Regions from separate parts of the Mesorhizobium sp. LCM 4577 genome, predicted to be linked through region 1. Evidence: predicted binding sites of a transcription regulator. Region 1 holds the regulator's gene; each other region holds the start of a gene.
The links. The regulator LexA, encoded in region 1, represses DNA repair genes until DNA is damaged. The targets are predictions, from matches to a motif close to TGTTCNNNNTGTGTTCNG.
Positions count from the first base shown of each region.

Region 2: the regulator LexA is predicted to act here: its motif matches at 2,758-2,775, upstream of recA (recombinase RecA).
Region 3: the regulator LexA is predicted to act here: its motif matches at 2,415-2,432, upstream of LCM4577_RS01200 (DNA recombination protein RmuC).
Region 4: the regulator LexA is predicted to act here: its motif matches at 2,434-2,451, upstream of parE (DNA topoisomerase IV subunit B).

Region 1 covers NZ_MDDU01000024.1:274,366-278,956, reverse strand. The annotation lists gene LCM4577_RS22990 (ComEC/Rec2 family competence protein) at 1-2,372, shown strand, start outside; gene lexA (transcriptional repressor LexA) at 2,366-3,106, opposite strand; gene glp (gephyrin-like molybdotransferase Glp) at 3,223-4,428, opposite strand; gene moaC (cyclic pyranopterin monophosphate synthase MoaC) at 4,428-4,591, opposite strand, start outside.
Region 2 covers NZ_MDDU01000012.1:114,656-119,082, forward strand. The annotation lists gene LCM4577_RS15090 (TfoX/Sxy family protein) at 1-320, shown strand, start outside; gene LCM4577_RS15095 (pseudouridine-5'-phosphate glycosidase) at 540-1,457, opposite strand; gene LCM4577_RS15100 (carbohydrate kinase family protein) at 1,496-2,449, opposite strand; gene recA (recombinase RecA) at 2,833-3,930, shown strand; gene alaS (alanine--tRNA ligase) at 4,364-4,427, shown strand, end outside.
Region 3 covers NZ_MDDU01000001.1:244,369-248,959, forward strand. The annotation lists gene LCM4577_RS01195 (threonine/serine dehydratase) at 43-1,020, opposite strand; gene LCM4577_RS01200 (DNA recombination protein RmuC) at 1,129-2,382, opposite strand; gene def (peptide deformylase) at 2,486-3,016, shown strand; gene fmt (methionyl-tRNA formyltransferase) at 3,076-4,011, shown strand; gene LCM4577_RS01215 (GNAT family N-acetyltransferase) at 4,008-4,514, shown strand; gene truA (tRNA pseudouridine(38-40) synthase TruA) at 4,539-4,591, shown strand, end outside.
Region 4 covers NZ_MDDU01000006.1:34,639-39,229, reverse strand. The annotation lists gene LCM4577_RS10775 (FUSC family protein) at 1-270, opposite strand, end outside; gene parE (DNA topoisomerase IV subunit B) at 314-2,368, opposite strand; gene cpaB (Flp pilus assembly protein CpaB) at 2,623-3,540, shown strand; gene LCM4577_RS10760 (type II and III secretion system protein family protein) at 3,572-4,591, shown strand, end outside.

The sequences.
Region 1 (4,591 bases):
CCGCAGAAGCGCCGCTTTCGCTTCCGGAACTCCGTCCACCCGCCGAACGACCGCCGCCCGGTGGCGGTGCGCTGCAGCCAGCCTTGCCAACAGCCACCGTCGGCAGGATCCGCAAACAGCTTGGCCGCGTTTCGCTTCCTGCGCTGCGCCGAAGCGTTGCGGTCGCTGCCGCCACCGAGCTCGACCGCGGCGTCGGCTTCCTGCTGGTGCCGGTGTTCCTGGCCGCCGGCGTGATCTATTACTTTTCGCTGAGCACCGAGCCGGATCTCTACAGGCCGCTTGCGGCGGTGGCTCTGATGGCTGTCTGCGCGGCGGCATCGCGCTCCTGGCAGAGAACGCATCTTGTCTTCATGGCATCGTTTTTCTGCGCGCTCGGCTTTCTGGCGGCCAAGGTGGAGACCTGGCGGATGGCGACCCCGATGCTCGGGTCCGAAATCCAGACACGGCTGACGGGCCGCCTCGTCACCGCCGAGGCGATGGCCAACGGCCGTGTCCGGTTGACCATCGATATGATTTCGACGGAGCATCCGAAGCTGCGCTACGCGCCGGACCGCGTCAGGCTGTCGGCGCGCAGGATCCCGCCCGGCATGACGGCGGGGTCGATGCTGACGGGCTATGCCAAGTTGCTGCCGCCGACCGGGCCGGTTCGGCCGGACAGCTACGATTTTTCCTTCGACAGCTACTTTGCCGGCATCGGCGGCAGCGGGTTTTTCCTGGGCGATCCGAAGCTGATTGCGCCAGTGGAGGCGCCCTTTGGCGCGCGCGTCGCATCGGCAGTCGAAAACGCGCGCGAAGGGATCGCCGATCACATCAGGAGCAGCATCGGCGGATCCGAGGGCGAGATCGCGGCGGCGCTGATCGTCGGCGTGCGCGCCGGCATTCCGGAAGCAATCAACGAGTCGATGCGGCGCACCGGCATCTACCACATCATCTCGATCTCCGGCCTGCACATGGCGCTGGTCGCCGGCACGATCATGGTGCTTTTGCGCGGCGCCTTCGCGCTGTTTCCCGATTTCTCGTCGCGCCGGCCGGTGAAGAAATATGCCGCCGGGATCGCGCTCATCTCGATCGCGGCATACCTCGTGATCTCCGGCATCGTGGTGGCGGCCGAGCGAAGCTTCATTATGCTCGCCGTGATGCTCGCCGCCGTGCTCTTCGACCGCGCGGCGCTCACCATGCGCAACCTGGCGATCTCGGCAATCGCGGTGATCCTCGTCTCGCCGCACGAAGTGGTCGGCCCGAGCTTCCAGATGTCCTTCGCCGCCACCGCCGCCCTGGTCGGCGCCTATGCCGGCTTTGCCGACTATCGCGCCGGCAAAACGACCGCGCCGCCGGCAAAACGTTCGTTGCTCGGGTTCCTGTCGCGAAAACTGGCGGTCGGTGTGGGTGGCGCCGCCGTGACGTCGCTCATCGCGGGCAGCGCGACATTACTGTTTGCGATCTGGCATTTCCAGCGCGTGTCGCCGCTCAGCCTGCTCGCCAACCTGGCGGTCATGCCGATCGTCTCGCTGATCGTCATGCCGTTCGCCGTGCTGAGCGCACTGGCCATGCCCTTCGGCTTCGACGGTCCGTTCCTCTTTGTCATGGGCAAGGGGCTGACGGCGATGATCGCCATTTCGTCGTGGATCTCCGAGCGCTCACCGGTCGACGCCGTCGGGCTGATCTCGATCCAGTCGGTGCTGCTGGCGACGGTCGCGCTGGTGATCGCGACGATGGCCACCACCTGGCTGAGGCTTGCCGCCGTTCCCTTTGCGCTCGCCGCGCTGCTGGCCATTCCGCATGTCCGCACGCCGGATGTACTCATTTCCGAGGACGCGCATCTGGTGGCGATGCCGATCGGCGGCGGCGAGCTTGCCGTCAATCGCGAACGTTCCAACGAGTTCACCACCGACAACTGGAAACGGGCGCTGAAAGCCGAGACAATCGTGCCGCCGGAGACGTTTGCCAAAGATGCGCTGGACATCGCCGATCCCGTCGACCTGCCGCCCGGCTCGCCGTTCTACTGTACGGGTGATCTCTGCATCGGCCGGCATCCATCCGGCGCCATCGTCGCACTCGCTGAAAACCGCGACAGTGCCCGGCCTGCCTGCGGCTTCGCTGATCTCATCGTCATCAACGACGCCACCGCCTACAATCCTTGCTACGATCCGCGCGTGCTTGTCGTCACCAAGCGGCAGCTGGCGCGCGACGGCAGCGCCGCCGTCTTCTTCGATCCGCAATCGGCAACCGCGCGGCCGGCCGTCCGCTATGCTGTGGAAGAGCCATATCGGCCCTGGCACGAGCAGCGGAAATATACTCGCGAGGCGAGAGGACTGCCGCCTTATCAAAAGCCTGAGCGGGCGGATGCGAAACCTTCGCAACCGGATCAGTAGCGGCGGATCAACCCAACAAGCTTGCCCTGCACCTTGACCCGGTCCGGCCCGAAGATGCGGGTCTCGTAGGCCGGGTTGGCGGCCTCCAACGCGATCGAGGCGCCCTTGCGGCGGAAGCGCTTGAGCGTCGCTTCCTCGTCATCGACCAGCGCGACCACGATCTCGCCCGGGCTTGCCGTGTTGGCGTTGCGGATGATGACGGTGTCGCCGTCGAAGATGCCGGCTTCTATCATCGAGTCGCCCTTGACCTCCAGCGCGTAATGCTCGCCGCCGGCGATCATGTCCGGCGGCACTGTGATCGAATGCGTCTGGTGCTGGATGGCGTCGATCGGCACGCCGGCGGCGATGCGGCCCATCACCGGAATGGATACGGCGGACCCGGCATCGTCGTCATTGCTTGGCGTCGGGGCGCGCGATGGCGCAGCCGGCTTGATCTGACGGTTGAGATTGTTCTGACCCAGGCTTCCCTGGATGACGCTCGGCGAAAACTTCTTCGCTGCATTGAGGCCGGGGGCGATCGAGTCGGGCAGCCGCAACACTTCCAGCGCTCGCGCCCGGTTCGGTAGCCGGCGAATGAAGCCGCGTTCCTCCAGCGCCGTGATCAGCCGGTGGATGCCGGACTTGGAGGCGAGGTCGAGCGCTTCCTTCATCTCGTCGAAAGACGGCGGAATCCCGCTTTCCTTCAGCCTTTCGTGGATGAACATCAGAAGTTCATGTTGTTTGCGCGTCAGCATGGCGGCCCCCACGGGTTCTGAAACCAGAATCAGAAAAACAAACCCAGAACAAACACTATCTGTTCCAGTTGTGTTCCGCAACCGTTTAAAGTTTAGTGAATTTGTTGACGTTTTGTTTAGCGTAACATCAGAACGCTGCATTCGGCGCCGGTTTCGGCTGCCGGCGCGAAAGGCTCGCGCACGATCAGGCCGTTGGCGTCGGCGAGCATTCTGAGCATCGAGGAGTCCTGGATGCTGAAGGGAGTCGCAATCAGCGTGCCGGCGTCCTCGCGCACGACGGCGCGCACATAGTCCTGCCTGAGGTCGTTGGCCTGCATCGCGGCGCCCAGCCGGGCCACCCGCACGTCCTGCCTGTGGTCGCGGCCGCCGAGCCGGGCAAGCAGAGGCTTCAGGAAAAGCTGCGAGCAGACGATGCTGGCCACCGGGTTGCCGGGCAGGCCGATGCAGCGGACATTGCCAAGCCGGCCGAACATCAGAGGTTTGCCGGGGCGCATGGCGATCTTCCAGAAGTCGAGCTGCATGCCTTCGCCGGTCAGCACGTCATGGATCAGGTCGTGGTCGCCGACGGAGGCGCCGCCGAGCGTGACGATGACATCGGCATTCGCCTCGACCGCTTTCCTGACCAACGCGGCGATCGCCTCCTTGCGGTCGGCGGCGATGCCGAGATCGAGCGCACGTGCGCCGACCGACTGGGCGGCGGCGGCGACGCCATATGCATTCGACGAAATGATCTGATCGGGGCCGAGCGCGCTGCCCGGGGGCAGCAGTTCATCGCCGGTGGCGATGATTGCGACCAGCGGCCGGCGTACGACATTCAGGGCGGGATGGTTGGCCGAGGCGGCCAGCGAAAGGGCTGCCGCATCGAGCACGCGGCCCTTTTCGAGCAGCACGTCGCCCTCACCGAAGTCGAGCCCGCGGCGGCGTACGTTGCGTGCTTTCGCGGTCGGTTCCGTGACCTCGATCCTGCCATTGCCGCGATCGCGGACGTTTTCCTGAATGACGATGGTGTCGGCGCCTTCAGGCAGCGGCGCGCCGGTGAAGATGCGCACGGCCTGGCCTTCGCCGACGGTCCCGGAAAAGCCGCGGCCGGCAGGCGCCGTGCCTATGACTTCGAGTTGCGCCGGCGCCGAAGCGACGTCGGCGGCGCGCGCGGCGTAGCCGTCCATGGCGGAGGCGTTGAAGGGCGGCTGCGTGCGCAGCGCCACGACCGGTTCCGCCAGGACCCGCGCGGCTGCATCCGCCAGCGGAATGCTTTCGCCCGGCAAAGGTGCTGCGCCATCGAGCAGGCGTTCGAGCGCTTCGGCGACCGGAACCAAAGCCATCAGGCATCCACCTTGTAATCGCCCGACTTGCCGCCGGTCTTCTCGACCAGCCGGATACCGGAAATCACCATGCCGCGGTCCGCCGCCTTGGCCATGTCGTAAATGGTGAGGCAAGCGACCGAGGCGGCGGTCAGCGCCTCCATCTCCACGCCGGTCTTGCCGG
Region 2 (4,427 bases), on a different contig from region 1:
ACAATACGCGCCTTGAAGAACTGTTCGAAAGCCTTGGCCCGATCGGCATCCGCAAACTGTTCGGCGGCAAGGGCATCTATTGCGACGGCGTCATCGTCGCGGTCGTCGTGCGCGGCGAGCTGATGCTGAAGGCGGACGAGGAGAGCATCCCCGACTTCGAAGCCGCCGGCTGCACCCGGTGGACCTATACCGGCTCGCGCCACGGCAAGGCCGTGGCGATGCCCTATTGGAGCGTGCCGGACAGTGCCTTCGACGATCCCGATGAAATGGCGGTGTGGGCACGGCGGGCTTATGAGGCTGGACGAAGGGCGGGGAAGTGAAACTTAGAATGCTGGCGGGACAGCACCCCCTCTGTCCTGCAGGACATCTCCCCCGCAAGGGCGGAATTGGATGTCGCCCCGGCTTTCGCTAATCGCCAACGTTGAAGAGAAGAGCCGGCGGCTGAGCTGCTGATCTTCCCCTTGCGGGGGAGATGGCCGGCAGGCCAGAGGGGGGTGTGAGGGAAACTCGGCCTTTGCGGTTGGCGGGAGCCGCGCGTGCTACAGCGCCTTCGCAATCTCCGCCGCCAGCCTCGCATTGTTCTCGACCAGCGCGATGTTGGTCTTGAGGCTGCGGCCGCCGGTGAGTTCAAGGATCTTCGATAAGAGGAACGGCGTCACCGCCTTGCCGGTGACGTTCTGCGCCTCGGCCGCCTTTTGCGCGGCCTCGATATAGCCGGCCATTTCGTCGGCCGGGATTTCGTCATTCTGCGGCACCGGATTGGCGACCAGGATGCCGCCGCCCAGGCCCAGCGCCTGGCGCGTTCGGTAGAAATGGGCGATGTCTTCAGGCCCATTGAGGGTCAGCGGTGCGCGGAAGGGCGATTGCCTGGACCAGAAGGCGGGCATGGTCTCGCTGCCATGGCCGATGACCGGCACTCCACGCGTTTCCAGCACTTCCAGCGTCTTTTCGATGTCGAGGATCGCCTTGGCGCCTGCCGAAACGACGATGACCGGCGTGCGCGCCAGTTCGTCGAGGTCGGCAGAGATATCGAAACTCTTTTCGGCGCCCTTGTGGACACCGCCGATGCCGCCGGTGGCGAAGACTTTTATGCCGGCCATATGCGCGGCGATCATGGTGGCCGCGACCGTGGTGCCGCCCGTGCGCTTCTGAGCGACCGCGAAGCCGAGATCGGCGCGCGACAGCTTCATGGCGTCGCCCGTCATGGCGAGCGATTCGCGTTCGCCGTCCGACAGGCCGATCTTGATGCGGCCGTCGACCACGGCGATCGTCGCCGGCACCGCGCCGCCGTCGATGATGATCTGCTCGACCTTGGCCGCCATGGCGCCATTGTCGGGGTAGGGCATGCCATGGGTGATGATGGTCGATTCCAGCGCCACCACGGGCCGCCCGGCGGCAAGCGCTTCCGCCACGGGCGGATGGATATCGATGAAGGGACGGGCGGCTTGCGGCGTCATGGCTGTCTCCGACAAGGAGGAACTAGATTGTCGGTGCCCTATGCCACCTCCCGTGCCTCCGGCACAAGGGCAAGCGCTTGGCCGAAGTTGGCAGTCGTGAAGGACGGCACGGCCTCTGGGCTCTCGATGGCGAGCATTGCCGCCGCGACGCCCTCGCGCAGCGCGGCGCGCAGCGGCAGGCCGCGCAGCAGGGCGGCGACCGTCGCGCCGGTCAGGGCGTCGCCGGCGCCGGTCACGTCGGCGACCCGGCGCGGCGCGGGCGGGTCGATTTCAAAGATGCCGGTGTCGTCGAAGCCCAGCAAGGGGGCGCTGCCGGCGGTAACCACGCCGGCGTTGAGGCCACCCCGCCTGAGCGCACCCACAAGGGCTTTGCCCGACAGTTCGGCAGCTACCAGCGCGGCGGCTTCGCGGCGGTTCATGAAAAGCAGCGACAGATCGCCGAGCAGCGGCGACAGGCGAACGACCTTGGCCGGCGAGACGGCGATGGCGAAGACCGGTCGGCCGCCGGCCTGCGCCACCAGGCGCTCCAGCGCCGCCGTCGGCAGATTGGCGTCGCACAGGATCGCGTCGGCGGCGGCGATCGCCTCGCGCACCTTGGAACGCCTCATCTGCTTGGGAAAGGCGAGGTCGTAGAGCGCCATGTCGGCCAGCCCGACGATCAATTCGCCCTCGGCGTCGATCAGCGCCGTGTAGCTCGGCGTCGTGCGGTCGAGGAACACGACCGAGAGGTCGGTGATCCCGGCGCTGTCGATCGCCGAGGCGACCGTTTCGGCCGCCGCGTCGCCGCCGCGCACCGAGATCAGCGAGGCCGACACGCCGCGCTTCACCACGCTGCGCAGCGCGTTGAAGACGACGCCGCCGACATCCTCGCGCATCATGCCGGGGTTGGAGGCGGCCGGCACATAAATGCCCGAGACCTGGCCGCGCCGGTCGATATGGGCGCCGCCGAAAGCCAGGATCGTTGGGGCCAAGATAGTTGGGGATGTCGGCATTTCGGGTCGCTGACTTTCATTGATCGTGCGGCTGCGCACACTAGAGCGGTTCAGCGTTTCACGGAATCGCCGAACCGCTCTAACTCTTTAGTTTTGCGCAATTCCGGACGGAAAACCGCTACGCACTTTTCCTGGAATTGCTCTAGGTTCCCCCGGTCACCCTGCAATCGGGGTCGCGATTCGGGATGGCCGGACATCGAAATCTCTTCTGGACCAGTGGTTGCGCTCCGCACTGCCCCTGGTGAGACAAAAATAGAACAAATCAAGATGTTGATTGTTTTTCAGATACTTGTTGCCCCTTGCCAAATGAGAACAAAAAAGGTACAAATCGGCAGGGATCACGGATTGTCCGGCCTTCATTGACGACCAAGGGGTGATGTATCATGGCTCAGAATACTTTGCGGCTTGTAGAGGATAAGGCAGTGGACAAATCAAAGGCTCTGGATGCGGCGCTGTCGCAAATCGAGCGCGCTTTCGGCAAGGGCTCGATCATGCGGCTCGGCGCCAACGAGCAGGCGGTCGAGATCGAAACCGTGCCAACCGGCTCGCTGGGCCTCGATATCGCGCTCGGCGTCGGCGGCCTGCCGCGCGGCCGTATCGTCGAGATCTACGGGCCGGAAAGCTCGGGCAAGACGACGCTGGCGCTGCACACGGTTGCGGAAGCGCAGAAGAAGGGCGGCATCTGCGCCTTCGTCGATGCCGAGCACGCGCTCGATCCGGTCTATGCCCGCAAGCTCGGCGTCGACCTGGAAAACCTGCTGATCTCGCAGCCCGACACCGGCGAGCAGGCGCTGGAAATCTGCGACACGCTGGTGCGCTCGGGCGCCATCGACGTCCTGGTCGTCGACTCGGTGGCTGCACTGACGCCGCGCGCCGAAATCGAAGGCGAGATGGGCGACGCGCTGCCCGGTCTCCAGGCTCGTTTGATGAGCCAGGCGCTGCGCAAGCTGACCGCCTCGATCTCGCGTTCCAACACCATGGTCATCTTCATCAACCAGATTCGCATGAAGATCGGCGTCATGTTCGGCTCGCCCGAGACGACCACGGGCGGCAACGCGCTGAAATTCTACGCCTCGGTGCGCCTCGACATCCGCCGCATCGGCTCGGTCAAGGACCGCGACGAGGTCGTCGGCAACCAAACCCGCGTCAAGGTGGTCAAGAACAAGCTGGCCCCGCCCTTCAAGGTGGTGGAGTTCGACATCATGTATGGCGAGGGCGTGTCCAAGACCGGCGAGCTCGTCGATCTCGGGGTCAAGGCTGGAGTGGTCGAGAAGTCGGGCGCCTGGTTCTCCTATAATTCGCAGCGTCTCGGCCAAGGTCGCGAGAACGCCAAGCTGTTCCTGCGCGACAATCCGGACACGGCGCGCGAGATCGAGATGGCGCTTAGGCAGAATGCCGGGCTGATCGCCGAGAAATTCCTCGAGAATGGCAGCTCCGAAGGCGGGGACGACGGTTTCGAGGACGAAGCCGGCGCCATGTAGGGCCGGCCCAGGAAGATCGCGCAGCGGTTCCTGTCACGGATTGAGCGAAAGCAATTCGCCGGCTTAGCCGGAGTTCGGCCACAATCCTGGTTTATCGGGTTATGCTTATGTAATCGAGTTCTTGAGTACTGCGTACCCCGAACCGCCGGCCCTCGCGCCGGCGGTTTTGCGTTCTGCGGGTGGTGCTGGGCCGCCGCTCGCCGGCTGATTGGCCCAAAGCGCTTGCGCTGCATAAATTCAGGCGATGCGCTTTGGTCCTTGTTTATGCATGCCGTTTTCCCAAAACCGCTTGCGCACCTGTGGGCGACGTGCCTGTTTCCGTGTTTCTGGACAGGCTCAAGAGCTATCGCTAAAAGGCCCATCTATCTTCTGAAACACCAAAGCCCATTTGCCGCCGGCCGGGCCGGCGGTTCTTGCGAAAAAGGCAGTATCAATGAGTGGCGTGAACGACATCCGGTCGACATTCCTCGACTACTTCCGCAAGGAGGGTCACGAGA
Region 3 (4,591 bases), on a different contig from region 1:
GGTGTGAAGGATCGCGACGTTTTCTTGCTTGCGCCGCAGCGCCTACGCCGCCGCCATGATCTCCGCATAGGTCCCGAAATCGACGTTGCCGCCCGACAGCACCACGGCGACGCACTTGCCGGCGAGGTCGATCTCGCCGGATGAGAGCGCGGCCAGCGCGACGCAGCCGCCCGGCTCGACCACCAGCTTCAGATACGCCATGGCGTCGCGCATCGCCTGGGCGGCGGCCTTGTCGGAGACGGCAATGGCGCCGGCGAGATTGCGGCGGTTGATCTCGAAGGTGATGGCGCCGGGCTCGGTGGTGAGCAGCGCATCGCAGATCGAGGAGTGGCCGGGCTCGTTCGCGACCCGCTCGCCCTTGGCCAGCGAGCGGCGCGTGTCGTCGAAATGCTCGGGCTCGACCGCCCAGACGGCGGTGCGCGGCGAGGCGTCCTTGACCGCGACGGAGATGCCGCTCGACAGGCCGCCGCCGCCGCAAGGCACGACGACGGCGTCGAGCGCCGCGCCGAGCGCCTTCGCCTGCTTCATCAGCTCCAGGCCGATTGTGCCCTGGCCGGCGATGATAGCCGGATCGTCGAAGGGCGGCACCAGCACCATGCCCTTCTCGACATAGGGGCGCACGACCGCCATGCGGTCGTCCTTGAAGCGGTCGAACGGCACCACTTCCGCCCCCATCTTGCGGACATTGCCGACTTTCAGCGCTGGCGCGTCGGCCGGCATGGCGATCACCGCCTTGACGCCGAACATGGCGGCTGAGGCCGCTACGCCCTGCGCATGGTTGCCGGAAGAGAAGGCCACGACGCCACGGCCGCGCTCCTCCTCGCTGAGCGACGACAGCTTGTTATAGGCGCCGCGGATCTTGAAGGAGCCGGTGCGCTGCAGCGTCTCGGGCTTGAACAGGATGCGGCCGCCATGGCGCCTGTTGAGCTCCGGCGATTCGATCAGCGGCGTTTCGACGATCAGGCCGGAAAGCCGCTCGGCGGCGGCGCGGATGTCTGAGATGCCGGGCAGGGTGGTCATGGGCGAGGGCCTTGCGGGAACGGGATCGCCCATGGTGCACGCAAAAGACCGTGGCGCGCCAACGAAAAAATGTCATGGAGACAAGGTTGGCGACGGTGACGCCGTCGGCTACTCGTCGCCTTCGACGACCCGCAGCCTGAGTTGGCCGGTCTTCGAATCGGCCACCCGCGCGCCGGCATCGGCCTTTGGCGCCGCACTTCGCGCGGCCTCGGTTTCGCCCTCGGCGAATTCCAGCGCCTCGATCTTCTGGCCGCGTTTGGTCACCTTCGATGTCGACACCAGGATGTCGTCTATGTCCCGCGCCGCCTGGCCGAAATGCGTCTGCAGCCGCCGCACCCGTTCGTCGACCCGCGCCACATCCTCCATCAGCCGGATGACCTCGCCCTGGATCAGATGCGCCTGCTCGCGCATGCGGGCATCCTTGAGGATCGCCTGGATCACCTGGATCGACAGCATCAGCAGCGACGGCGAGACGATGACGACGCGGGCGCGATGCGCCTTCTGCACCACTGTCTCGAAATTCTCGTGGATCTCGGCGAACACCGATTCCGACGGCACGAACATGAAGGCGGTGTCCTGCGTCTCGCCCTGGATCAGGTATTTTTCGGCGATATCGCGGATGTGCACCTCGATGTCGCGCCGGAACGCCTGCGCCGCAACCTTCTGCATGTCGGCGCCTTCGGCGGCGCGGATGGCGTTCCAGGCTTCCAGCGGGAACTTGGCGTCGATGGCCAGCATCGGCGCGCCGTTCGGCATCCGCACCAGGCAGTCGGGCCGGCTGCCGTTGGAAAGGCTTGCCTGGAATTCATAGGTGCCGTGCGGCAGGCCATCGGCGACGATCGCCTCCATGCGCGATTGGCCGAAGGCGCCGCGCGTCTGCTTGTTGGAGAGGATCGCCTGCAACTGCACGACCTGGCCGGCCAGGGACTGGATATTGCCCTGCGCGGTGTCGATCACCGCCAGCCGCTCCTGCAGCTTGGCCAGGCTCTCATGCGTCGACTTGGTCTGTTCGGCCATGGTCTGGCCGAGGCGCCCGGTCATGGCGTCGAGCCGTTGTCCGAGCGACTGGGTGAGCTCGGCCTGCCGCGCCCCGAACACCTCGGCGATGGCGCCCATGCGCCCCTGCATCTCGGCCTGCGCCTGCAGGACGTCGGCGATGCGCGCCTCGGTGTCGCGGGCGTGGTCGGCCGCTTCCGCCGCGGCAGCCGCGCGCGCTGTGGCCGCGCGCCACAAGGCGATGACCAGCGCCGCGAAGAGAACGACGAACAGGACGAGGGTGAAAGCGAGCGCGTGGCCGAGCGTGATCGTGGAGGCGCCGAGCCGCGCGACCGGTTGCGAAAGGATGGAGGTCATGTCGTTCATATGCGCAGCATAACCGATTCGGCCTCCTGGCACAGATCAAAACGTGAACAGGTCGAAGCTGTCCCGGTTGACGCTAGTCAAGCGAGGTCTTAGGTGAGACGCCATGTCGATCAAGCCGCTCATCATCCTTCCCGATCCCGTCCTGCGCCAGGTTTCCAAGCCGGTGGAACGCGTCGATGCCGATCTGCGCAAGCTAGCCGACGACATGCTGGAGACCATGTATGACGCCCCGGGCATCGGGCTGGCGGCGATCCAGGTCGGCGAACCCCGGCGGCTGCTGGTCATCGACCTCGCCAAGGAAGGCGAGGAGCCTCAGCCGCATGTCTTCATCAATCCGGAGGTGCTGGAGAGTTCCGACCAGCGTTCCGTCTACGAGGAAGGCTGCCTTTCGATCCCCGACTATTACGCCGAGGTCGAGCGCCCGGCCTCGGTGCGGGTGAAATATCTCGACCGCGACGGCAAGCTGCAGGAAATGCGGGCGGAAGGCCTGATGGCCACCTGCCTGCAGCACGAGATCGACCATCTCAACGGCGTGCTGTTCATCGACCACATCTCGAAGCTGAAGCGCGACATGGTGGTGCGGAAATTCAAGAAGCTCGCCAAGGACAAGGCGCCGGGCAAGATGGTGGGTTAGGGGCCGTTTCGGCCACGCGAGCACCTGACCCTAGCCGCAAAACAGGATCGCAGCACCTCATGCCGCTTCGCGTCATCTTCATGGGCACGCCGGATTTCTCCGTGCCGACCTTGCGCGCCATCGCCGAGGCCGGCCACGAGATCGCGGCCGTCTACACGCAGCCCCCGCGCGCAGCCGGTCGGCGCGGGCTGGAATTGACGCCGTCCCCGGTGCAGCGCGAAGCCGAGCGGCTGGGGCTCGAGGTGCGCACGCCGACATCGCTGAAAAGCGAGGCCGAGCAGCAGGCTTTTGCCGGCTTGCAGGCCGATGTCGCGGTCGTCGTCGCCTATGGATTGCTGCTGCCGAAAGCGGTCCTGGAGGCGACAAGGCTCGGCTGTCTCAATGGCCACGCCTCGCTTTTGCCACGCTGGCGTGGTGCTGCTCCCATCCAGCGCGCGATCATGGCCGGCGATAGCGAAACCGGTATGATGGTCATGAAGATGGAAGAGGGTTTGGACACCGGACCGGTGGCATTGGTTGAAAAATGCGCCATCGCACCCGATATGACGGCCGGCGAATTGCATGACCGCCTGATGGCTCAGGGCGCATCGTTGATGGTCGAGGCGCTCGCGCAGCTGGGGATAAATTGTCTGACATTTACCCCGCAGGCGGCGGAAGGGGTGACCTACGCCCGAAAGATCGATAAATCGGAGACACGCGTAGACTGGACGCGGCCTTCTGGCGAAGTCCACAATCACATTCGCGGCCTCTCGCCCTTCCCGGGCGCGTGGTGCGAGGTCGAAATTGGCGGCCGCATGGAGCGGCTGAAACTGCTTCGCTCGACGCTCTCGGATGGCGTCGGCGAGTCGGGAGGAATTCTCGATGACCGGCTGACGGTCGCCTGCGGGTCGGGCGCGGTCAGGCTGGTCGAAGTTCAACGGGCGGGCGGAAAGCCTGCCGCCGCGCAGGAGTTTCTGCGCGGAGCCAAGATCGAAAAAGGAACGAAACTCACATGAGCATGATGTCGATACGCGCGGCGACGCCGCGGGATCGCGAGGCGATCCGCCTCGTCGAAGAGCATGCCTTTGGCCAGCAGGCGGAAGCCGGCCTGGTCGACGCATTGGTTACCGGCGGCGACGCCGTTGTCGAGCTGGTGGCGGAAGAAGACGGCCAGGTCGTCGGCCACATCCTGTTCTCCAGGCTTTACGTGCAGAATGGCGGCAAGCGTTTCGCGGCCGTCGCGCTGGCGCCGCTGGCGGTCGAGCCCTCCTTCCACGGCACCGGCATCGGCGGCGCGCTGATCCGCGAGGCGCATATCCGCCTCAAGGAGGCCGGCGAGACGCTGGCCGTGGTCCTGGGCGATCCGGTCTATTACGGCCGCTTCGGTTATACCCATGCCCGCGCTGCCGGATTCGAGAGCGAGTATCAGGGCGAAGCGCTGCAGGCCCTGGCCTGGGCCGACGCGCCCGAGACCGGCAGGCTTGTCTACGCTTCGGCCTTCACCGCGCTCGCTGCTTAGGCGAGCGCGGATCGACCGCAGAACATGCCGCGTTTTCGGCTCGATATCGAATATGACGGCAGCCAGTTCGCGGGCTG
Region 4 (4,591 bases), on a different contig from region 1:
GGTGATGCCGATGGCCGCCAGGCCGCCAGCCAGCGTGCCGAGCAGCCGGTAGAAGCCCTTCGCCAGCACCATGCCGGCGACCGGCTGCGCGACGATGAAGACCGTCATCATCGCCCATTGCGGATGGTCGAGCTTCAGCGCGTAGGCAACAAGCAGCGCGATCAGCCCCGCCGAAACCGTGCGCAGGGCGAAAATCCAATCCGAACGGGTCGGCTGCGTCAGGCCGCTCAGCGGTGCCTCGGCAAGCTCTTTCAGCCGCGTCCAGGTCACATGTCCGTCTCCATATCGGAGCCTGTTATGGACCGGATGACGTTCAGATATCCAGCACGTCCGTCTCGGCGAATTCGGCGCGCTCCTGGATGAAGCGGAAACGCGCCTCGGGCTTGGTGCCCATCAGCGCGTCAACGGCATCCTTGGTGGCCTGCTCGGCGTCGATCACGTCGACCCTCAGAAGCGTGCGCTTCTTGGGATCCATCGTGGTTTCCTTGAGCTGCGAGGCCATCATCTCGCCCAAGCCCTTGAAGCGGCCGATCTCGACCTTGCCGCGCCCGGTGAACTCGGTGCGCAGCAACTCGTCCTTGTGCGCGTCGTCGCGGGCATAGCCGACCTTGCCGCCCTGCCGGATCGAATAGAGCGGCGGCACGGCCATGTAGAGATGGCCGCCGCGGATCAGGTTCGGCATCTCCTGGTAGAAGAAGGTGATCAACAGCGAAGCAATGTGCGCGCCGTCGACGTCGGCGTCGGTCATGATGATCACGCGATCGTAGCGCAGGTCCTCGTCGCGGTATTTCGAGCGCGTGCCGCAGCCGAGAGCCTGGATCAGGTCGGAAATCTGCTGGTTGGCGGCAAGCTTGTCGTTGCCGGCGCTGGCGACGTTGAGGATCTTGCCGCGCAGCGGCAGCACTGCTTGGCTGGCACGGTCGCGCGCCTGCTTGGCCGAACCGCCAGCCGAGTCACCCTCGACGATGAAGATCTCGGCGCCGGCGGCTGCGTTCTGCGTGCAATCGGCGAGCTTACCCGGAAGGCGCAGCTTGCGCACCGCGCTCTTGCGCGAGACTTCCTTCTCCTGGCGGCGCCGCACGCGCTCGTCGGCGCGCGCGATGACCCAGTCGAGAAGCTTCGAGGCTTCCTGCGGATTGTCGGCGAGCCAATGGTCGAACGGGTCGCGGATTGCGTTTTCGACGATGCGCATCGCCTCGATCGTCGCCAGCCTGTCCTTGGTCTGGCCGACGAATTCCGGCTCGCGGATGAATACCGACAGCATGCCCGCGGCCGAGATCATCACGTCGTCTGTGGTGATGATTGAGGCGCGCTTGTTGCCGATGAGGTCGGCATAGGCGCGCAGTCCGCGCGTCAGCACGTTGCGGAACCCGGCCTCATGCGTGCCGCCCTCGGGGGTCGGAATGGTATTGCAATAGGAGTTGAGGAAACCGTCGCCGCCGAACCAGGTGACGGCCCATTCCAGCGAACCGTGGCCGCCCTGCTTGTCGCTCTTGCCAGCGAAAACCTCGCGCGTGACCTGGAATTCGTCCCCCAGCGTCGCCTTGAGATAATCCTTGAGGCCGCCGGGGAAATGGAACTCGGCCTTGGCCGGCGTCTGGTCCTTGTCCTTGATCAGCGACGGATCGCAGGTCCAGCGGATCTCGACGCCGCCGAACAGATAGGCTTTCGAGCGCGTCATGCGGTAGAGCCGCGCCGGTTCGAAGGCGGCGCCCTTGCCGAAAATCTGCTCGTCGGGATGGAAGCGGGTCCTCGTGCCGCGGCGGTTGTGGACCTCGCCGAGATGCTCCAGACCGCTGACCGGGACGCCGCGGGAAAAACGCTGGCGATAGAGCTGGCGACCGCGCGCGACCTCGACCTCGAGATGGTCGGACAGCGCGTTGACGACCGAAACGCCGACGCCGTGCAGGCCGCCGGAGGTCTCATAGACCTTGGAGTCGAACTTGCCGCCCGAATGCAGCGTCGTCATGATGACTTCGAGCGCCGGCTTCTTGAATTTCGGATGCGGATCGACCGGAATGCCGCGCCCATTGTCGGTGACGGTCAGGAAGCCGTCGGCGGAAAGCTCGACGTCGATGAAGGTGGCGTGGCCGGCCACCGCCTCGTCCATCGAATTGTCGATGACCTCGGCGAACAGGTGATGCATCGCCTTGTCGTCGGTGCCGCCGATATACATGCCTGGGCGGCGCCGCACGGGCTCAAGCCCTTCCAGCACCTCGATATCGGCGGCGCTGTAGCCTTCGCTGCCGTCGCGGGCGGCGGTCGAACGCTTTGCTGCCTGCACCAGCGGATCGGCGGGGCGCGAGGGCGCGCGCACCGGCTGTGCCGGCTTTTCCATCTTGCCGAAGAGATCGTTGCTGTCGTCCATGCTGGGCCTAGCGTCCGGTAATGCGAATCACGTCTCGATACTGCCACGCTTTTGGCGGGCGAACGAGTTCCTGTTCCGTTCAGGGATCAAACTGTCTCTTATTCCAAAACCATTCGATAACCAAGCCGGCCGAAATAGGGCGATCGGCGGGTCGCGGGATTCCTGATTCTTTAACATTAACGCCTAGCGTGAGGCCCAACCAACAAAAGACCACGGGCGTCAGGGGTTTCGTTGTGAGGGGCAGGGCCATAACCATGATCGGCATCGCCGCCGTTTTCGGCGCGATCTCGATCTTTGCGGCGGATTTCTGGGTCAAGAGCCAGGCAAAGGCTCAGCCCGAGGTCAAGGTCGTCTCCGTCGCGGCGCCACAGCCCAAGGTCGAGTTCAAAACCATCGTGGTGGCTCAAGCGCCGTTGCGCTACGGCATGGAGCTCGCACGGCCGCAGCTCGCCGAGATCCCGTGGCCGCAGGATTCCCTACCGCAGGGCGCTTTCCCGACGATCGACAAGCTGCTCGCCGACGGCACCCGGGTCGTGCTGTCGCCGATCGAGGTCAACGAGCCGGTGCTGCTCACCAAGCTGTCGGGACCGAACGGCCGCGCCACCCTTTCCAACCTGCTGTCACCGGGAATGCGGGCCGTCACCATCCGCACCGATGAGATCGCCGGCGTCGGCGGCTTCGTCACGCCGGGAGACCGGGTCGACGTCGTGCTGACGCGCGATGCGGGGGACATCCAGGAAGTATCCAAAAACGCGCAGGGCGCGGCTGGCTCGACGGTGACCTCCGAGATCGTCGTTTCCGACGCCAAGGTGCTTTCGGTCGGGCAGGGCGCGGACGAGCGCAAGACCGAGCCGCAGGTCGCCAATTCTGTGACCATCGAGGTGACCAACGAAGGGGCGCAGAAAGTGGCGCTTGCCCGCACCGTCGGCACCTTGTCGCTGTCCTTGCGGTCCGCGGCCGACGCCAGCACCAGCAATGGCGGGCTTACGACCATCTCGTCCTTCGGCGGTTCGGTCGCCGCAAAGGCGCAGGCGAGCGCCGCCTCGCTCGTCAGCGCTGTGACGACGGAATCCGACGAGCCGAAATTCAAGACGGTGATCGTGACGCGTGGCGAAAAAGTCGAGGAATACAAGGTTCCTTCACGGGAACCGCCGCAGGAACTGCAGCAATAGCCGGTGGGGACCGGCGGGGACGGGGCAACAGATGTTCGGGTTTGATGCATTTCGGACGACCGGGGGATGGCGTCTTCTCGGYGCGATCGCGCTGGCGGCGGCAATGCTTGGYGTCGCCGCGCCGGCAAGGGCGGGCAACGACGTCGTCTATGTCTCGGCAAACAGGAACGCCTCGATCAAGGTCGCCAAGGGCAAGCCGAAGACGATCATGACGAGCGCCGCCTTCTATCAGATCGTCATCGGCGATCCGGAGATCGCCAACGTCAATCCGCTGACCGACAAGTCCTTCTACGTGCTGGGCAACAATCTGGGCACCACGGGTATCGCCCTGTTCGACCAGAACAAGCAGCTCGTCGGCACCATCGACATCGAGGTGACGCTGGATACCGACCAGCTGGCCAGCACCATCCGCGCCAGCGTGCCCGACGCCAAGATAAAGGTCGGCTCGGCAAACGGCCGCGTCGTGCTGTCGGGCGAGGCCGACGACGCGGTCGCCGCCGACAAGGCCAGCAAGATCGCGTCGCGCTTTTCCGGCAACGAGGAAGTCATCAACTCGGTCAACATCTCGTCCTCGCAACAAGTGCAGCTCAACGTCCGTTTCGTCGAGATCAACCGCCAGGCCGGGCAGGATCTCGGCGCCAAATACGGCGCCAACTTCGCGTTCGGAATGGGCGGCCGCAACGTCTCCATCGATCCCGGCAAGGTGACGGAGGCTGGCACAGGCGAGATCATCGGCCGGCTGCTGTCGAACGGCGTTTCGATCGACATCGCCATCAAGGCGTTGGAGGAACGCGGCCTGGCGCGGCGGCTTGCCGAACCCAACCTGATCGCTCGTTCAGGCCAGACGGCGAGCTTCCTTGCCGGCGGCGAGTTCCCGATCCCGGTTTCAGAGGACAATGGCAAGATTAGCGTCACCTACAAGAAGTACGGCGTCGGCCTCGATTTCACGCCAACGGTGCTGAAGGACGGGCTGGTCAGCCTCGACATCGCGCCGGAAGTGTCCTCGATCGACCCGTCGGCTTCCATCCAGGTCAGCAGCGGCATTTCCATT